2 linked regions of the Desulfopila inferna genome follow. The protein of the gene in region 1 binds, or shares a complex with, the protein of each later gene. Links are inferred from orthologs where the notes say so. Each region holds a gene or a part of one and is shown in the gene's direction. Other genes may lie near its edges. The genes, in order: dnaG and dnaB.

Region 1 (7,626 bases):
GCTGAACAACACCAATCTCGAAGGTGTCGATCTCGATGCCATCAGCATGAACTTCGATCTGCCCGGAACGGAAGAAAATAGAACCGATGATATCTTTTCCATGAAGGATGAGATGGGTGAAAACAGAGATAACCGTGATTGAGTGAGTGACAGGTGTTTATTAGCGCCTCAGGAAATAACAGGTTTGCGCTGAAGATAATCGTGCAGCCTAAAGCCCGCAAGACCGGAATCGTAGGGCTGCACGACGGTATGCTCAAGCTGGCAGTGGCTTCACCGCCGGTGGATGGAAAGGCAAACAGAGAGGTTGTCGCATTTCTTGCGGATTTATTTGAGCTGAAAAAAAAGGAAGTTATTATTCTTCGTGGTGAACATTCACGCAAGAAAACCTGTCTTCTGGGTGATCTTGATGCAGATAAAATCAGAAAAAAAATAACGCCATATTTATAACCTGGCGAATGTGTCGTATTTCTACTAACCCAGCCGAGCCTGATAAGTTCCTGGCTATAGGGCCGATCACGGATTTAAATACATTTTCGATTGCTTATTTTTATGACGGATTCTCAGGAGTAAGCCAATAAAAAAAGGAGCGGAAAGACTGCGTCCTGTATATCGAACTATTTACCCGCCATCTTAGAGTGTCGTGGCAACTTTTTGCAAAATTAAGGAGTTACTATGGGTGAAAAACGTTTTGTCATCGGCAACTGGAAGTCGTATAAACGTTTTGAAGAGGCGAAGATCTGGCTCGATGGTTTTGCCGGACTCTATACGCCGCACGATGATGTGCGGGTAATTATAGCGCCGAATTTTCTCTGTCTCGAAAAAACCGGAGAGTATCTGCGATCACTTGATTTGAAAAACGTGTCCTTGGCCGCCCAGGATGTGTCACCTTTTCCCAAGGGGCCATATACCGGCGCAATAGCAGCTGATCTGCTCAAAGGGACGGCGGAATATGTGATTGTCGGCCATTCGGAGAGGAGACGATATTTTCACGAGACCTCTCAGGATGTCGGCAACAAGGTGAGTGAAACCATTGATGCCGGGCTCACGCCGATCGTTTGTGTCGATCAGCCCTATGCCATGTCTCAGCTGACCTCCTTAAACGATATTGAGACCGACTCGGTGATAATCGCCTATGGCCCGGTGGAATCTCTGAATTTCAGGATTCCGCAGACGCCGGAGAAGATCAAAGAGGCCGCCGAGTTCATCTCGCAGGTGCATCCCAAATGGCCTATTGTCTACGGCGGTGCCCTCAATCCCGATATCGTCGACGAGTATGCGAATATCAAGGGAATAGCTGGACTCTTTGTCGGTTCGGCAAGTCTTGAAGCACAGTCGTTTCATACCATTCTCAAGGCCGTCTGCCACACAATGAATAAGTGATGCTGCTACCTTCTCTTTTTGGGGAGAAGAATGGAGACGACGAAGCCGAAGGAGTAAGCGCCGGCAAGGACCAGGCCGATAAGCCCTATGGTCCGCAGAAAACCGTGCTCCTGTGAGATATGATCGGCCAGGATGAGTATGGATGATCCCACGATGAGTGCCGATATGATCATGGCCAATCCCATGACCCGGCTGGCCAGGTCTATTTTTTCAGCCAGATTTTCAATGCGTTTCAGTTCAAGGTTGAGGGTAAAGCTGCTGCGGCGGATTTGATCCAGAAAGTGCTGGAGATCAAAAGGTATGCCCTCCAGCAGTTCCAGGTAGCTCCCCGCTGCCTTCATCATTCTGTCCCGGATGGCGCTGTAGCTGTATCGGCGTGAGACCACCTTGCGTATCTGCGGTTCGACATGGCCAAGGACATCAAAGGTCGGATCAAAATATTCAGCGACGCTTTCGATGACGGTCAGAGCTTTGGTGAGCAGGAGAAGCTCACCCGGGCACTGGATATGAAAGCGCTGCAGTAGAGCGAAAAAATCTTTCAATAAAGTACTGATGTCGACTCGTTGCAGGTTGCTTTCCTGCACCTGACTTACCAGATGTTGCAGTTCCGAGCGGAAATCGCGGCTTGCGGTAATGGCGGGATCGGCGTCGGTCAGCTCGACAACGACCCTGCTGAGTTTGTCGAGATTCCCGCGGATGATGCCGGCTACCAGATCGATGAGCAGATCTGTGGTCTTTTTATCCAGCTGACCGGTCATGCCGCAGTCGATGAAGCAGAGCTTGTTTTCCGGCAACAAAAAAATATTGCCCGGGTGGGGGTCGGCGTGAAAAAAGCCGAACTCAAGACATTGTTTGAAAACCGCGTCAGTTCCCTTGGCCACGATATCCCTGCGCTCTGCCGCACCCAATTGATCGGGAGAGATGGTGGAAAGCCTCCGGCCTTTAATTTCCTCCAGAGTGAGGACATTGCGGGTGCTTGCTTCCCAATACACTAAGGGAAAGCTGATATTTTCATCATCTTCAAAATAGCGGCGCAGTCTGTCAGTGGCCTGGCCTTCATAGATGAGATTGACCTCTTTGAGAATCTCGCGGGAGAATTCTTTGGCCACCAGCATCGGACTGTAGCCGAGATTGGAAAAATACTGTTCGACCAGTTGCGCCAGACTCTGCAGAAGGCCCATGTCCTCCTCGACAATCTGACGGTTGCCGGGACGAATAACCTTGATGACCACATCCTTGCCGCTTATGAGCCTGGCTTTGTGAACCTGCGCCATGGATGCAGCGGCAAGGGGTTCCTCGCTGATAGAGGAAAACAGGAGTTCGAGCCTGCCGGCAAATTCAACGGTGAGCACATTTTGAATCTCTTCGTAGGACACCGGAGTGCAACGATCCTGGAGTTTTTTAAATTCCTCGGCCCACTCGGGTGGAATCAGGTCCGGCCGGGTTGAGAGGATCTGACCAAGCTTGATGAAAGTCGGCCCAAGTTCCTCCAGGACCCTGCGTATGCGTATGGATCTCGGCAGAGCTTTTTCGTGTATTTCACCGGCATCTTCTTTCTTTACGTCAAAGATTCGTGAAAGCCCGGTATCGACGATAACACCGCGGAAACCGAATTTTGTAAGAACGGAAAGAATTTCTGCCAGTCTTTTGGTATTTTGAATGGTCCTTTTCAGAGAATGGATTTTCATTTACGCGCTGTTCAGGAAGTGAAAATAGAGAGGATGGCGGTATCCCTTTCCCGGCTTATTCGCAGGAGATCGAACCAGATTTGAATCTCTTCACTGCTGCATGGAAGTTCAAGCTCATGCCAGATATCGAAAATGTCAGCCTGCATATTGAGGATCAGCGTCCTGTGGGCAGTGGACGAAGATCCCCATGGGGCATGGAAGATGTGCGCGATGACGTCGGCTATCTGAATTGCCGAGGAAAACAATTGCATCTTGCCCGTTTCGCCCGGCCTGTGATGAAAGCCTACCGAATTCAGGAGCCTGGGTGGAAAGAGCCAGCGTTTCAGAATCCTGTGGGCCACCTCATCGTGGCTGATAAAAAAGAGTTCTCTTTCGTTGTCGCAGCTCTGCAGCCAGTTTTCTTCCGAGTTTCTGAGTAAATGGGAATAAATATTTGGGAAGGTAATCAGCATGGCAAGTTTGCCGATATCATGAATCAGGCCGGCGATAAACATCTCGCTGGGGGACAGTCCAACACGTTCGGCAATGATTTTTGCGGCCAGTCCGCAGGTAAAAGAGTGGGACCAGAATTGTTCGATGCTCTGTTTGTTGCTGCTCTGGAGTTCTTTGAAAGAGTTGAAGACTGCTTTTCCCAGAACAATATTTTTAATTTCATCAAAACCCAGCACCATAACGGCTTTTTCAACAGTGGAGACCTGTCGAGGCAGGCCGAAAAATGCGGAGTTGGCGATTTTCAGAAGAGCAGCGCACATTGATTGATCGGGAAGAATAGCTATCATCAGATCATTGGCGGAGCTTTCCGGATCGCCGGTTACCTTCAGCACATTGGAGACAGTTGCCGGCAGAGAAGGAAAAGAATTGATCCGGCTGTAGATTGCATCAAGGTGAGCCTGCGACATAGAGGTGTCTTCACTTTATGGGGAAGTTTATCCGTATTTTTGTTTTTCAAGATCTTCCTCCCAGTATACCCTTTTCTTTGACGACATCAATGTGTTTAAGCACACCAGTGAGACGAATTGTTAGCGGCGTTATCGGCAAATTCCGTCAGAATATTCTTTGAGGGCATGATTTTTTTAAGAAATACCGGAGGCTGAACTCATTCGGAATAATTATGTCATCCTGGCCGGCATGATGGAGCAGAAAGGTGCTCTCCCTTTCAGAATGATCAGAGAACCGGTATCTTCGGAAAGCTTTCAGGAAAGTCAGTGAGGTTTCCCTGCATTCGCAAGAAATTGAGCGGATGGCTCCCTCGGAGGATGTCAGCTGGGCTTGGACTTCAGTTCCCGGAGGTCCAGCAGAGGCTGCTGTTTGCCTGCTTCTTCTGCCAGATTTTTCAGCTTTTTGCGGATGGATTTCCGTGGCGGAATCGCCGGTATATCGATAAGCAGTTCATGCACGGGCGGAGGTGGATGTATCCGCATCTTTTCCTCGAGTTTTCTGCGCGATTCTTCAATGCCGGCAATTGAACCATTCGAGGTAGAATTTCCATCAAGGCCGCGGAGAAAATCGAGAATGGTATGGATGTCATTTTTCTGGTAGAACAGCTTTATCTGCGCACATATTGTGGCATGGTCTTCATCAAGCTCCCGGTATGATTTCCTATAGTCGAGAATGTGTTTTTCGGCGCCCTCGTAGGCGTCAAATAACACATTCTGCAGACACCCCTTTCTGGTAAGTCCTCTGCAGCGCCGGCTGGAGAAAATTTTTTCTTTATCCGGAGGTGAATTTGTGAAAGAATCGAGAAACAGCCCGTGAGGCAGACCGGTGATCTCGAAAAACTCATCGATAAGGCTTTTTCGGCAAAGCAGGGAGTAGATGCAGAGGAGGTCGTGACCGAGAGTTTCTTGTAATGCGGTGGAGACCATCTGGATCTGATGAAGATAGTTCTCGGTATCTTCCTCTATAATTTTACGGAAGCCGAAATATCTTTCTGCAATCTCTTTTTTTACCTCGAGGGCAAAAATATTTTCTATGCTATCCATCTACCTGTTTTTCTGGAAAATTGAGGTTCGGCGGTCATGCCTTTCCCTGTTTTATCAGTGAACGGGGCAGGTAACTGTATTATGATATTGAATATCGGCAAATCGTCGTTATGTTTTGTCAGGTGAAAAGAGAAAGAGCATGTCATGACATTTATAAGGTACGGTTATGGGATTTATTGAAACACGTCAGGACATCACTGCGTCCGTCAAGGAACAGGCCGATATCGTTAAAATTATAGGTGAATATGTCGAACTGAAGCGAAGCGGAATTCGCTATCTGGGATGCTGCCCCTTTCATAACGAAAAGACTCCTTCATTTTCGGTGCATGGGCCTCAGCAGTTTTATCATTGTTTCGGCTGTCATGAGTCCGGCGATGTTTTTTCATTCCTGATGAAGTATCACAATTACGATTTTCCCACAGCCCTGAAATATCTTGCCGATAAGTTTAATATTGCACTTCCTCGGAAAAAAGTCACCAGAAAGGAAAAAGAAAGAGAGGAAAAACTTCAGCGGATGTACGATGTCACGGAGAAGGCCGCACGTATATATAGACAGCAACTCCACGACGAGAAGGAGGATGGTGCCGCCCGGCTATATCTGCGAGAAAGGGAAATCCCTGAGGATATCCAGTCCCTTTTTCAAATAGGATATGCTCCGGCCAAGGAGGCGGCCGGCTGGAATTTTCTGGAGACCCGGCTGTCCTCGGCCGAAGCTGAAATAGCCGAGCAGGTAGGCCTTCTGGCCCGAGGCGAGAAAGGTGGGCGCTATGACAGGTTCAGAGACAGAATTCTTTTTCCTATTTTTGATGCCAAGGGCAGGATCATAGGTTTTGGCGGCCGCATAGTCGGGCAGGGGCAGCCCAAGTATATGAACTCTCCGGAAAGTCCTATTTACAACAAAAGCAGAAATTTACTCGGTCTCTATCAACAGAGAGAGGAAATCCGACGAAGTAGAAAAGCGATTATCGTCGAGGGAAACTTCGATCTGATATCTCTGGTTACCCATGGCTGCACCAACGTTGTTGCCCCGTTGGGAACAGCGCTCACCGCTTCCCAGATTCGCCTGTTGAGCAGATACAGCGAGGAGATGATTCTGCTGTTTGACGGAGATGAGGCAGGGGTCAAGGCGGCGGTGAGGGCGGCCCCGTATTTTCTGGCGGAGAAAGTTCATGCCAGGGTGGCGCTGCTTCCACCGGGCCACGATCCTGATACATTTGTGCGACAAAAAGGCCTGGATGCTTTGCAGGCTCTTCTTGCAGGAGCCGGGGATCTCTCCGAATTTCTGGTGGAACACCTTATACAGCAACATGGTCTCACTCTTGAAGGGAAAAGCAGGATAGCTGAGGAGATAAAACCATTGGTCACTGCGGCCCACTCTCCATTGCAGCGTTCGGTCATCATTGCCCATTTTGCCGATAGATTAGGGGTTGACCCGCAAAGACTTGAAGAATCAGTGAGTTCGGAGGAAAATGGAGCTCAGCGGATGAAGGAAGTGGCGCGGCCTCAACAGGAAAGAGAGGAAATCAGACTGCAGCCCCTCTCTCCTGCACAAAAAAGGCTAGCTGAATTTATGGTTATGAATCCACGCTACTTCAAGGAGCTTGAAGAGAAGAATCTGCGCGAAACACTGCGAGGGGGAGTTGGAGAGATACTTTTTCTACAGATCAAAATGATGACGGCAGCAAACTCCGAAGTGCAGCCGGAAGAGATTTTTTCGGCCTTGCCTGAAGGCCCCGAGAGAAATATCGTGGCAGATATGCTCTTTAATGCCTCCCGCTCCGATTTTATCGGCAGCGCTGCTGACCAGGCGGAGGAGGAACTGCAGGAGTTGCTTGAGTGGCTGGATGGGCAGAATCAACGTAATCTTTCCAGGAGCTTGACTTTACAGATAGAACAGGCGCAAAAAGAAAATGATTTTGTCGCCCTGGAAAAGCTGTTACTGCAAAAACAAACCATTGAGAGGGAGATGAGAGGATACGGAGAATAGGTGATGGAATATGTCGAAAGGATGTTTTTGTGCAGATTTTTAAGTGTTTATTGCGCATTAAATAAATTTTGATATACTGTTTCAGTAGTTGTGTTGGCAGGATTGCCACCAAATTCTACTCAAATTTACAAACCTGAAGGCATTGCCGTTTCGAGGTAAAGGGGAAGAATATGGGTCTTGAAACTCAGGACAGCATAAACGAAATTGATCAGGATTATGAAGAATCCGAGGAAATATCTGAGGAGGATTCAGATGTTGATGATTTAACAGGCATATTTTCCCCGGAAGAAGAAGATGTTGTATTTCTTCCAGAAGATGTGTCTGAAAATCGCCGTTCCAAGGAAAAAGACCGCCGTCGCGGTTCTTCTGGAGACCGCAGAAGGGGAGACCGGCGCCGATTATCCAGAAGTTATGAAAAAGAGGGGAAGCATTCGGTGGATCCGATGAATATTTACCTGCGTGAGATGGGTTCGCTCACACTGCTGAGTCACGAAGAAGAACTCAAGCTCGCCAAAAAGATGGAAGACGGGAAGAGAAGGATACAGAATGCTGTTTTTTCTACATCTCTTGCTATTCCGGCAATCAGGCA
Region 2 (12,599 bases), on another replicon or contig:
CTATTGAGGGAGTCAAAAAATGGAGCTCATTCTTAAAGAAACTATTAATTCACTTGGCCAGGAAGGCGATGTAGTAAAGGTAAAGCCCGGTTTTGGGCGGAACTACCTGCTGCCTAAAGGCAAGGCCGTTATCGCCAACGCTCAGAACAAAGCCCTTTTTGAAAAAAATCGGGCAATCATTGAAGCGCGTCTTGCAAAAGAGCGTAAAGAAGCGGAGGCGCTCGCCAAGAAACTTGCCGGTATTTCTGTTGAGATTACACAGCTCGTCGGCGAGGACGAGAGGCTTTTCGGCTCGGTAACCAGCGGCGATATCTGCGAAAAGCTTGCAGAGCACAACATACATATCGACAAACGGCAAATTGTTCTTCCCAATCCTATCAAAACCGTCGGCGTCACCACTGTTCCAATTAAAGTTGGTTTTGAGATAACAGCAGATATTCAAATAAAAGTTTCTGCCAAGGATACTAACGAGTAAATGTAATTTGAAATCCGGCCAAACAGAGATATTGATCAGCTTCATGAAGTTTTGCCGGTGTCCGGACCCGTTCGACCTCTACACACCATATGAGATAATGCTCTCTATGGTGTGTTTGTGTTTTCAAAAAACAGTGTAGAAAGAAAAGACAATGAGTAATCCGTCAACTTCATTAGCACAGTCCAGAGTCCCCCCCCAGAACCTTGAGGCTGAACAATCCGTCCTCGGCTCCATCCTGCTCAAAAACAATGCTTTCGGCAATGTTGTTGAAGTGTTGCATCCTGATGATTTTTATTCTCCCGCGCATCGGATCATCTTCCATGCGATGATGTCATTGTTTGAAAAAAATGACCCGCATGACATCATTACCCTGGCCAATTATCTCAAGGATCAAAATTCCCTTGATCAGGTTGGCGGTGCTGCATATCTGGCCAATCTCACTTCTATTGTGCCGGTTACAGCCAATATCTCATCATATGCCAACATCATTAAACAAAAAGCCGTCTTACGAAAACTCATAGAAGTTAATACCGAAATTGCCGGCAGGTGTTACGACGAACAGGGTGAGATAGACCAGCTTGTCGATGACGCCGAGCAGGCGATCTTTGATATTGCGGGGAAGAAAAGCGGGCAGAATTTCACTCCTTTAAAAGAAATTATCCCGACAGCCTTTGAAAAAATCGAACAGCTCTTCAAACGCAAGGAACTCATTACCGGGGTACCGACCGGATATTTTGAAATTGATAAAATGACCGCCGGACTGCAGCCTTCCGATCTTATCATCCTGGCGGGAAGGCCATCCATGGGAAAAACAGCCTTTGCCATGAATATCGCTCAACATGCCGCTCTGGTAGAAAAAACAGGAGTGGCGATTTTCAGTCTGGAAATGTCAAAGGAACAACTTACCATGCGATTGTTGAGTTCTGTCGGCAGAATAGATTCACAGAGAATTCGCACGGGCAAACTTCACGATGAAGATTGGCCCAAGCTGACTCGCGCAGTTGGCATGCTGTCTGAGGCTCCGCTCTATATCGATGATACTCCGGCGATCTCCGTCTTGGAAATGCGGTCAAAAGTACGCAGACTTGCTTCACAGTATCCGATAGGCATGATACTGGTCGATTATCTTCAACTTATGCGGGGACGAAACAGCACCGAAAACAGGACCCAGGAAATTAGTGAAATTTCCAGATCATTGAAGGCATTGGCCAAAGAACATAATGTGCCTGTTCTCGCCCTCTCTCAGCTGAATCGTGGGCTTGAAAGCCGAACCGACAAACGGCCGATGATGTCGGATCTTCGCGAGTCGGGCGCTATCGAACAGGATGCCGACATCATCTGTTTTATCTATCGCGACGAGGTTTACAACAAGTCGGAGGATAACCCGGACATGGGTACGGCTGAAATCATCATCGGCAAGCAGCGTAATGGACCTACCGGTGTGGCCAAGTTAACATTTATTAAAGAATTCACAATGTTCGAGAACATGAGCAACTTTGATGATTCCGATTACCATTAATAATTCGACTGTTTTCAGGAATCACCAATACCACTATCAACACAGCGCAACTGAGAGTCTTCCAATGGGTGAAAATACAACAAACAGTTTATGGTACGACTTTAAAGCCATTGAGGCGAAATGGCAGCAAAAATGGGAAGTTGAAAAATCATATAGTGTTTCCGAAGATTCCACCAAGGAAAAATACTATGTCCTGGAAATGTTTCCCTATCCCTCCGGTCGTATTCATATGGGACACGTCAGAAACTATTCCATTGGGGATGTCGTCGCCAGATACAAGCGCATGCGCGGCTACAACGTTCTTCATCCCATGGGTTGGGATGCCTTTGGCCTTCCTGCGGAGAATGCAGCCATCAAGAATAACACCCACCCTGCGGAATGGACGTATCAAAACATTGACTACATGCGTAATCAGCTGAAACAGCTCGGTTTTTCATATGATTGGGAAAGAGAGATAGCCACTTGCCATGAAAAATACTACCACTGGGAACAGGTATTATTTTTGGAAATGTACCGCAAGGGACTGGTTTACCAGAAGGTCACCACGGTGAACTGGTGCGAATCCTGCCAGACGGTTCTTGCCAATGAACAGGTAGTGGAAGGTGTTTGCTGGCGCTGTGATCAAGCCGTTCTTCCCCGTGAAATGAAAGGCTGGTTCTTCAAGATCACCGATTTTGCCGAAGAACTGCTCGCCGATCTCGATTCATTGACGGGATGGCCGGAAAAGGTTCTCACCATGCAGCGCAACTGGATAGGTAAATCCACCGGATTAAATTGTGAATTTAAAGTTGACGGCGCCGACGCATCCATTGCAATTTTCACAACCCGGCCGGATACAATATTCGGCGTCACCTTTCTTTCACTTGCTCCTGAACACCCGTTGCTGCACAGTTTGATTGCCGGCACCGACAGGGAAAAAGAAGTTACAGAATTTGCCAACCGGATCATTACCGAAAAGCAACGCAGCAGCCATGAGGAAGAACCGGTCAAGGAAGGTATATTTACCGGAAGGTATTGCATCAATCCTTTCAATGGTGAAAAAATTCCTATTTATGTCGCTAACTTCGTTCTTATGGAATATGGAACAGGTGCAGTCATGGCGGTACCGGCCCACGATCAGCGGGACTTCGAATTTGCCAGGAAATATAATCTCGAAGTCCGTCCAGTCGTCATTCCGGAAAACCGAGATTTAGATGGAGAAACTATGGAGGAAGCCTCCATTCTTCCCGGCGTGCTGAGAAATTCCGGTCACTTCGACTCAATGGAAAGTATCGAAGCCCAGAAGGCCATTATTGATTATGCCCGAGAAAATGCTTTTGGTTCAGCTCAGACGACGTATCGGTTAAGAGACTGGGGGATCTCAAGGCAGAGATTCTGGGGAGCACCCATTCCCATGGTTTATTGCGACAAATGCGGGATACAGCCGGTACCGCAGGAAGATTTGCCGGTGAAACTGCCTCAGGACACGCCAACTTCGGACGGCAGTTGTAAGCCCCTGCACCAGCGTAATTCCTTCATTGAAACATCATGTCCAAACTGTTCCGGCCCGGCACGACGGGAAACCGACACCATGGACACCTTTGTTGAATCCTCATGGTACTTTGCCAGATACACCTGCCCTTCCTACACTGATGGACCTTTGAACAAGGCAAAAGCATCATATTGGCTTGGAGTTGACCAGTACATCGGCGGCGTGGAACATGCTATCCTTCACCTTCTCTACTCCCGTTTTTTCACCAAGGTTCTCAGGGACCTCGGTTACCTGGATATAGCTGAGCCCTTTACCAACCTGCTCACTCAGGGAATGGTGATAAAGGATGGAGCCAAGATGTCAAAATCAAAAGGGAATGTGGTTGACCCGCACGATCTCGTTATTGAATATGGCGCCGATACGGTACGGTTGTTCAGTCTCTTTGCGGCTCCGCCGGAAAGGGATCTGGAGTGGTCTTCCCAGGGTGTTGAAGGCGCTTCACGCTTTCTTAACCGGGTTTTTCGTTTCATCGATGCCAACAAGGCAAGTCTGCATGATCGCAAAAGCACTCTGCCGAAGCTATCTGGAAAAGGACAGGAACTGCATCGCAAATGTCACCAGACTATTCGTAAAGTAACCCATGACATTGAGACGAACTTCCATTTTAACACTGCTATCAGTGCGGTTATGGAGTTGTTCAACGCTCTTTCTTCCCTCACCGCGGAGGGCGGAGATGCCGATGTCCCGGACGCAGTTATCCAGGAGGCGGTGGATACTCTGCTGCTTCTGCTCTCTCCCATGGTTCCCCATTTCACCGCGGAAATGTGGCAAATATGCGGAAATAGCGATGATATAGAAAGCAGAACCTGGCCTGAATTCGATAAGGAAGCTGCCAAAGAAGACATGCTGACCATAGTCCTGCAGGTAAACGGCAAGGTCCGTTCGCGTCTGGAGGTGCCGGCCGATATTGATGACCAGTCTCTTAAAGAAATGACAATGGAAGATGAAAAGATCAGACGTTTTCTTGGCGAGAAACCTGTGAAAAAAATTATTGTGGTAAAGAAGAAACTTGTTAATATCGTCATTTAGATTTAGATAGGTTTGTCTGGGGATAAGCGCTACCGCTCAACCATTCGGTCATTCTTTGGCGAAGAAACCGATTTCTGGTAATTTGATCATAGTTGTCACAACTTAACGGAGTTTACAATTGAAAAACAAAATCTCTATTCTTTTATGTATTGGCGTGCTTTTGATTGTGGTATCCTGTGGTTATAGAAATCCTTACGTTTATACCGGGCCTGATAAATCCATCTATATCACCTCCTGGAAAAACAGGACCAGTGAGCTTCAGCTCGAATCAGAAATTTATCAATCGTTGCTGCAGTGGTTCCAGAAGAGTGATTCCTTGAATATTGTGAAAGACAGGTCCTCCGCGGATCTGATATTGGCCGGAGAAATTATCTCTATTGACTTGCCGAGCCTCTCTTATGGTGCAAACAACACGACTCAGGAGGTCAAGCTTCTCCTTAGGGTCAGATATATCCTCAAGGATATCGAGACCGGGGAAATACTCTTCCAGCAACCAAACCAGCTGCGCACCGAAGAATATGTGGTTTCAGCAGATTCTTCAGTCACTCGTGACAGTGAAGAAAAAGCCCTTGAAACCATTATTGACGAACTCTCCCAGGATATTTATCTGCAAACTTTGACAAAACTGCCCACGCTTTAGCACCACCCAAACCCAGCCGTGCCTGACAAGTGCCTTTAGACGAATTGCTTTTTAAAATACCAGGAAAATAATTCGTCAGGCACTAAACCAGCGGCGGCGAAACAGGATAATAGCCCAGCCCCATAGAGACAACCTCACATTTTTTATGGCGGTTTGCCAGGAGTAACATGATGCTGACGGCAGCTATCCTGAACCTGCCTAATTGTTAATGGCTAATGGATAATGGTTTAAAAGGTTCCTCGCCCAACTCTCTCCCCATCATCTTTGCGGGTTAAATACCCATCGATGTCAGGAGTTCACTGATCTTACGGCAATTGACTTAAGCACCCTTGTCCGAGATTAACGCCTTTCTTCTTGCTTTTTAAATAATGCTCAGTATCGCCAACATCCAACTCTCTTCGCCTTTTGTCCTCGCTCCACTTGCCGGCTACAGCGATTTACCATTCCGGCTATTATGCCGGGAATTCGGCGCAGGAATGTGCGTCTCGGAAATGATCAGCTGTCATGGCCTGGCTTATCAGCAGAAAAAAACGCTGCAGATGCTCAGCTCCTTTCCTGCAGAAAAGCCGGTGTCGTTCCAGCTTTTTGGTGCCGATGTCTATATGATGGCCAAGGCTGCAGGGATTCTCAATTCCTTCTCTCCTGATCTTGTCGATATCAACATGGGGTGCCCCGTTAAAAAAGTCACCAAAAAAGGCGCGGGGGCCGCCTTAATGTCTACACCCGAGCTGGCTGAGAAAATTATCAGAGAGGTTGTCAAAAACAGCGAGGCTCCGGTAACGGTCAAATTTCGCAAAGGTATCAATGCCCACTCGATATCCTGCGTCGATTTCGCCAAAATGGTTGAAGAATGCGGTGCTGCTGCCGCAATAATTCATGGCCGCACCTGGAGCCAGGGATTTACCGGTATTGCCGATTGGGAGTGTGTTGCGCAGGTAAAAAAGGCAATATCCCTTCCGGTTATCGGCAACGGTGATATCGGCAGTTTTCAGGAGGCACGGGAACGATTACGGACTTCAGGCTGCGACGGTGTCATGATCGGCAGAGGTGCATTAGGGAACCCTTGGGTTTTTTCTGAGGACGGGCGTCCTGGCCTACCAGCCGATATTTTCAAGGGAGCGAGCCGCCATCTTGAGCTGATGCAGCAACACCTGGATGTGGAGCGCCTGCTCGCCGTCATAAAAAATCACATAGGCCGGTATGTTAAGCATATGAAAGGAAGCGCCCAAATACGTAAACAAATATATGAGAGCTCATCATTTACTGAACTCCATACCTTGATGAAAGATCTTGCGTCGAACCAGCAGGTGTGAAGAAGTTACAGGAGTTGAGAAAACTCCTGCGGAAAGATAGGGGGAATGAAAATCGCCCTGCAAAACTGCCGCTTTCGGCTGAACGCAGGACGATTTTATTTATCTGATCAAATCAGTCCTGCCGCCATTTTGGCAGACTGCAGAGTATTTTTCATAAGCATGGTAATCGTCATAGGTCCGACACCACCAGGTACGGGCGTGATGACCGAGGCCTTTTCCTTAACAGCGTCGAAATCAACATCTCCGGCAAGAATAGCTTTACCTGATTCTGTCTTGCCTATTCTGTTCACTCCTACATCCATTATAGCCACACCATCTTTGACCATATCCGCGGTTACCATTTTCGGAACACCGACGGCGGCAATAATTATATCGGCCCGGCGGCAGTGAGCCGCCATATCTTTTGTTCTGGTATGGCAGACGGTGACGGTGGCATTTCCTGATTCTCTTTTCTGCATCATCAGGTTTGCCATAGGTTTGCCGACGATGTTGCTTCTTCCGATGATCACCACCTCAGCACCACTGGTCTCTACACCACTTCTGGCCAGGAGTTCGAGAACACCATGAGGTGTGCAGGGAAGAAAGCATTTCTCGCCCAGTACCATTCTCCCTATATTGACCGGGTGAAATCCGTCTACATCTTTATCCGGATTGATTTCGTTGAGGATCAACCCTTCATTGATATGCTTGGGCAAAGGTAACTGGACCAGGATGCCGTTACATGAATCATCAGAATTATATTTTCTTACAAGCTCGAGAAGCTCGTCTTCAGGTGTGTCGGCATCTAAAGTTATCTGTTCGGAATGGATACCGATGGCATGCGCGGTCTTGTTCTTGGCAGCAACATATGATTGTGAAGCGGGATCTTCTCCTACTAGGATGGTCACGAGACCTGGTATAATGTTGTGCTTTTCTTTTAATTCGGCGATTTCTACTTTCAGTTCTTCCCTGATTTGCTTAGCTACTTCAGTACCGCTGATAATTTTAGCTGTCATTTTTTTCACCTCTTGTTGAAAGCTTATCTTGAATGTTTCTCCCTCTCGTCTGGAACCCCTGTTTAAGTCCCTTATATACCGTCCGCAGGTTGCCGGACAATCTCTCGAAATAATAGCTTAAAAGGCAATTTATTGGAATGATTGTTAATCCATCTCTTCAAAAAAAAAATATTTTAAAATGATGATAGTGCAAAAATTCGCTATGTTCCCCGAATGGCTGGATGAAAGTAGCGAAGACCCGAGATAAGCAAGTACTTTGGATACCCTTGGGGTGCAGGGACTTTTTATGATGCCATCAATAGATTGGTTCTGCTGATAAGCCGGTACCTCCAGCACAGTTATATTCAGCTGAAATACCACGCCCTGCTACAAAATGCCAAAGAATTATAAATAATTGACCAAAGCCAACGGATAAATTCCTGCCAAACAATCAAACCCGCAACTATTCAAGACTATCATAAAAACCGGATATCCGGAATTACATAGCAACAAGCGGCAGATAGTCTGGTTCCCAGCGCATCTTGCGGATCAACTTTTTCATTCGCTGCTCATCGTTTTCATGTTGGAAATCTGAAAATACACAAGGTCTGCTTACTCCTTCTCTTACTGCACTCATGGCCACCGCAAGTGCAACTTTGAGTGAAATATTTTTCAGCTCGGCAAGCCGGGGAACAAGGCAGCCTTCTTCCATTTCGTCTCGTGTTACACAATCGGACACCGCCCTGGCTGCAGCCGTAAAAAATTGGGGAAGCACTTCCTTTGCGCCGGAAGCCAGAATGCCTAACCCTATGCCTGGAAAGACCAGAACATTGCTGGCCTGCCTGGTGGTATACACCTTCCCGTCAATATGAAATGGTGAAAATGGGCTGCCTGTGGCGACAATGGCCCTGCCATTTGTCCACTTATAGATATCCAGCGGCTGCGCTTCAATAACAGACTCAGGATTGGAGAGCGGCAGGATCACGGGCCTGGAGGTATTTCCGGCAACTGCATCTACCACCTCCTGAGTAAAGCAGCCGACACATCCTCCCTGCCCCGAGGTGCCGACCAGGACTGTGGCGCCGGATTTGGCGATTATATCTTCAAGATGAAGGTTTTTTTCCCTTATCCAGGGGAATTGATTGACATCCTTGGCATATCTCTTTTTATACAGCTCACATTGACGCCCTTTATAGATTATGCCTTTTGAGTCGAGGGCGAATATTCTCTCCTTGGCCTTGGCGGCAGACAGGCCTTCTTCCATTAAAGCAAGTTCGAGCTGTTCGGCTACACCTACTCCGCATGTACCGGCACCATGAATCAGAAATATCTGATCGGTAAGTTTTTCTCTTTTTATTTTCATGGCCGTCAGGATAGATGCCAGCACGATAGCTCCCGTCCCCTGAATATCTTCATTGAAGGAAATCAGTTCATCACTGAAAGCATCTCGGGTGGAAAAGGCATTCTGCTTGGTAAAATCCTCCCATTGACAGATTGCATGGGGGAAAACATTCCTGAATGCACGGGCAAACCTGCCGATAAACTGGAGGTATTCCTCCCCCTGGAGCCGCTCATGACGCCAACCTAAATATTCGTTATCGGCCAGCAGCGATTCATTGTTCGTGCCGACATCAAGCGATATCGGCAAACAGTGCCAGGGAGCTATTCCGGCACCCTGAGTGTAGAGCATCAGTTTGCCGAGACAGATGGCAATTCCTCCGACACCCTGGTCACCAACCCCGAGGACTCCCTGATTATCTGTGACTACAGCGATCCTGATATCCCGATGAGCATATCTCCTGAGGATGTCCTCGGCATTATTAATATTACCGGGGTATAAATGTATGCCGTTGGCCTTTCGGAACATCGAAGAATACTGCTGTACAGCCAGTTCAACGGTAGGTGTATAAATAATACCGATATATTTTTCTATATCGCTTTCTATGACCGCATGAGCAAGGGTAACATTTCTATCAAAAAGTTCGCGAATAAACCGAAATTTTTCGACATCGTCCTGCCGCGCCTCAACCTTGCCTTTGGTCGCCTCGACCTGGCTGTCGAGATCACGAACAGATGGCGGCAGAACACCCTCGAGACCGAGCATTTTTCTCTCTTTGAGGTTGAACGCCGTTCCCTTGTTGACAAAACTTATCGCATGAACGGACGGACCGCTGTCGTAGACGAGGATTTCTCTGGTATTTCCATATTCATCATATTTAAATCTGTATTGATTAGTCGCCATGTATAATCCTCAATGCTCGATTCAATAAAAAAGTGGTAACCTCAGCAGCATCCCATCTGCACCCGATCAACCCGTAAAACATAGGCACACTATAGTTCTCCGGGCTGCTCGGAGTCTGCGCTTACCTGCGCACAACTGGAGCGCTGCTGAACAGTTATAGTTCAGGGCAAACTGCCGGTTTTTAGCTTCTTGCTGAATAGTTACAAAAAGTTAAGCTGGCTCAGGAGTCCATTGACTTTTTAGTGTATTGCTCCTAAAAGTCTTCCACTAAAAACAGCAAAACGGAAAGTACTTTAAAGAAAAAGCAAACAGCTCAATTACAACCACCAAGATAAATATCCAGCTCTGCTGAGCTAGAAGTACACTACCATAATGACCTCCATGAAAAACTGGCAAGAGATACTCAGACAAAGTGTAACAACTTTCGCCGATCTTCAAAAGCATTTAAATTGCGATAATAACGTATTAGAAGATGTTATAGCAACGTTTCCAATGCGGATTAATCCATATTTTTTAGAATTGATTCAAAAGCACGGAGCCCCACTGAGCCGTCAGGCAGTTCCGAATATCCTGGAAATTCAGGACACTGTGGGTATATCGGATCCTCTTGATGAAGACAATCTCAGCCCGGTGAATAACCTGGTTCATAAATATCCGGACAGAGCACTTTTTCTGGTGACTAATCGATGCGCCATGTATTGCCGATTCTGTACACGCAAAAGAAAAGTCGGAACTGAAAAAATGCGGATTACCGCCAAATCCCTTGAAGACTGTTATCTTTATTTGCGCGCTACGCCGCAGATCCGGGAAGTGCTTATCTCCGGAGGCGATCCTCTGCTCCTTGAAGATGATAAATTAGAAGATATACTCCGCAGGCTCAGGGAAATACCCTCTATCGAAGTGCTCCGTATCGGCACCAGGGTTCCCGGGACACTTCCGATGCGGATTACGAAGCAGCTTGTCGACATGCTGAAGCGGTATCACCCTCTCTACATCAATACCCACTTCAATCACCCCCTGGAGATAACCGCAGAGGCGAAAACCGCCTGCAATCTTCTGGCAGACGGCGGAATTCCGCTGGGCAACCACACAGTTCTTCTCAAAGGAATAAACGACAGCAGCGAGATTCTCCGCCGCCTGTTCCTTAATCTCCTTAAAATCCGCGTTAAGCCGTATTACCTTTTTCAGACGGATTTGACGTGTGGAACCAATCATTTCCGTACCCCAACGGCAAAAGGCATAGCTATAATGCGGGATCTTATTGGTCACATTTCAGGGATGGCCATACCCACCTTTGCCCTTGATGCTCCGGGAGGAAAAGGCAAAATACCACTGACTCCTGAATATATAATCAATCATGGCTCAGATCTCAGCTTTACCAACTATACCGGGGAGATCTGTCACTATCCTGAGCCCGTCGATACCTTTTAAAAAGCTAACTTTCAGGGTAGATCCCCAATTTTGAGCTCCTTGCTGAAATAGTTATTTAAAAAATTTATCCCTCTTGAACGAGAGTAAAAATTAGCTTACTCTTAGCGCGTATATTCATTCCCTATCCTGGAGAGCATCATGAAGCAAAAAGATATCCTCAAAGAGGTACTGAGATCCGAAGATCTGCCAACACTGCCGACGGTGGCATCAAAGCTGATTACCCTTACTTCCAAGGAGGATACCACTCTTTCTGATATTGCCGAACTGATATCAAAAGACATTTCCCTATCTGCCAAGATATTGAAGGTATCTAATTCGGCGTTCTACAGTTTTCCGCAACAGATCGGCTCCATCCATCAGGCCGTATCGATTCTCGGCACTAATGCGGTCAGGAGCCTTGTACTCTCTTTTTCCTTTCTTTCCATTAAATCGGGCAGTAATGCCTCCAAATTCAATTTTGAACAATTCTGGCAGCGCTCCCTGGCGCTCGCGGTTGCCTCAAAGCTTATTCTCGAAAAGGTGAAGGAAGCCGATACAGAAGAGATATTTATCTCCGGACTTTTACAGAATCTGGGAGAGCTCATCTTTGCCCGCACTTTCGCAGCAGAATATGATCGGGTGCTCCACGAAGTTGCCGACAAACAGCATGACACCATCCTTGCGGAAGAGAGTGTAATCGGGGCCAATCACTGCTTCGTCGGGTTCGAAGTCGCCAGGAAATGGGGTTTCCCGGAAACACTGCTTCTGCCCATTCTGCATCACCACTCTCCAGATAGATTTGAAGGTAAGAGCGCAAAACTCAAGCAGATGATCAATGCCGTCTATCTCTCCGATATCCTGATTAATATTCTCTATTCAGAAAAGCCTGAAGATTATCACAGGCAATTCCGCAAGGAAGCCAGGAAACTGCTTAAAATCTCCCCTGCCGATATCGAATCCATTCTTGATGATATCCACAATCAGGTGGAAAAGGCCGGCCACTATTTTGGCCTGAAGATCAAAAACACCCGTGCCATTCAGGATATTCTACAGGAAGCCAACATCCGTTTGAGCCTGCTTAACCTCGATTATGACCAAATGAACAAGCAGCTCATTCAAACAAAAATGACCCTCGAAAATTTAACCAAAGAACTTGAAGAAAAAAATCGTATACTGGATAATCTTGCCAATGTCGATGGATTGACCGGCGTCTTTAATCACAGGTACTTCCAAAATATCCTGGATCAGGAGATAAGCCGGGCCGAACGCAATGACAACTGTCTCTCCATTGTCTTCTCAGATATCGACCATTTTAAGAAATTTAACGATAATTACGGCCATCAGGCAGGTGACTTCGTTCTCAGAGAATTCTGCGGCGTCTTGAAAAACCATCTGCGAAAATATGATGTGCTGGCCCGTTATGGCGGTGAAGAATTCGTTATTATTCTCCCCGAAACGGAGGAAAG

Evidence for each region.
Region 2: the proteins of dnaG (region 1) and dnaB are in contact, whole or in part, in a crystal structure (PDB 2R6A), measured with the Geobacillus stearothermophilus proteins. The link is inferred for Desulfopila inferna from one-to-one orthologs. Residues at the interface, in WP_049624496.1 of Geobacillus stearothermophilus: Lys456, Leu457, Leu458, Pro459, Ala460, Asn463, Ala464, Leu467, Leu535, Leu536, Ile537, Ala538, Gln544, Glu545, Asp548, Tyr549, His552; in WP_033016901.1 of Geobacillus stearothermophilus: Ser13, Glu15, Ala16, Gln18, Glu91, Leu92, Asp94, Ala95, Val96, Pro97, Thr98, Ala99, Ala100, Asn101, Tyr104, Tyr105, Ile108.

What each region holds. Positions count from the first base shown.
Region 1 is NZ_JAFFQE010000004.1:347,271-354,896, forward strand. Bases 4,630-7,626 are described here. They hold dnaG (DNA primase), read left to right. Parts: upstream 4,630-5,216; coding sequence 5,217-7,037; downstream 7,038-7,626. Other genes in these bases: JWG88_RS12485 (hypothetical protein), read right to left, coding at 4,630-5,050; JWG88_RS12495 (sigma-70 family RNA polymerase sigma factor), read left to right, coding at 7,208-7,626. In the rest of the region: JWG88_RS12460 (DivIVA domain-containing protein), read left to right, coding at 1-142; JWG88_RS12465 (DUF167 domain-containing protein), read left to right, coding at 154-447; JWG88_RS12470 (triose-phosphate isomerase), read left to right, coding at 673-1,380; JWG88_RS12475 (ABC1 kinase family protein), read right to left, coding at 1,386-3,068; JWG88_RS12480 (HDOD domain-containing protein), read right to left, coding at 3,080-3,967; more of JWG88_RS12485, read right to left, coding at 4,328-4,629. UniProt on the Escherichia coli protein: RNA polymerase that catalyzes the synthesis of short RNA molecules used as primers for DNA polymerase during DNA replication.
Region 2 is NZ_JAFFQE010000001.1:187,212-199,810, reverse strand. The notes cover bases 1-2,810. They hold dnaB (replicative DNA helicase), read left to right. Parts: upstream 1-626; coding sequence 627-1,994; downstream 1,995-2,810. Other genes in these bases: leuS (leucine--tRNA ligase), read left to right, coding at 2,059-2,810; rplI (50S ribosomal protein L9), read left to right, coding at 20-475. Outside these bases: more of leuS, read left to right, coding at 2,811-4,554; LPS assembly lipoprotein LptE, read left to right, coding at 4,673-5,194; tRNA dihydrouridine synthase DusB, read left to right, coding at 5,563-6,507; JWG88_RS00755 (bifunctional 5,10-methylenetetrahydrofolate dehydrogenase/5,10-methenyltetrahydrofolate cyclohydrolase), read right to left, coding at 6,615-7,502; JWG88_RS00750 (NAD-dependent malic enzyme), read right to left, coding at 7,981-9,723; JWG88_RS00745 (KamA family radical SAM protein), read left to right, coding at 10,096-11,154; JWG88_RS00740 (sensor domain-containing diguanylate cyclase), read left to right, coding at 11,293-12,599. UniProt on the Escherichia coli protein: The main replicative DNA helicase, it participates in initiation and elongation during chromosome replication. Travels ahead of the DNA replisome, separating dsDNA into templates for DNA synthesis.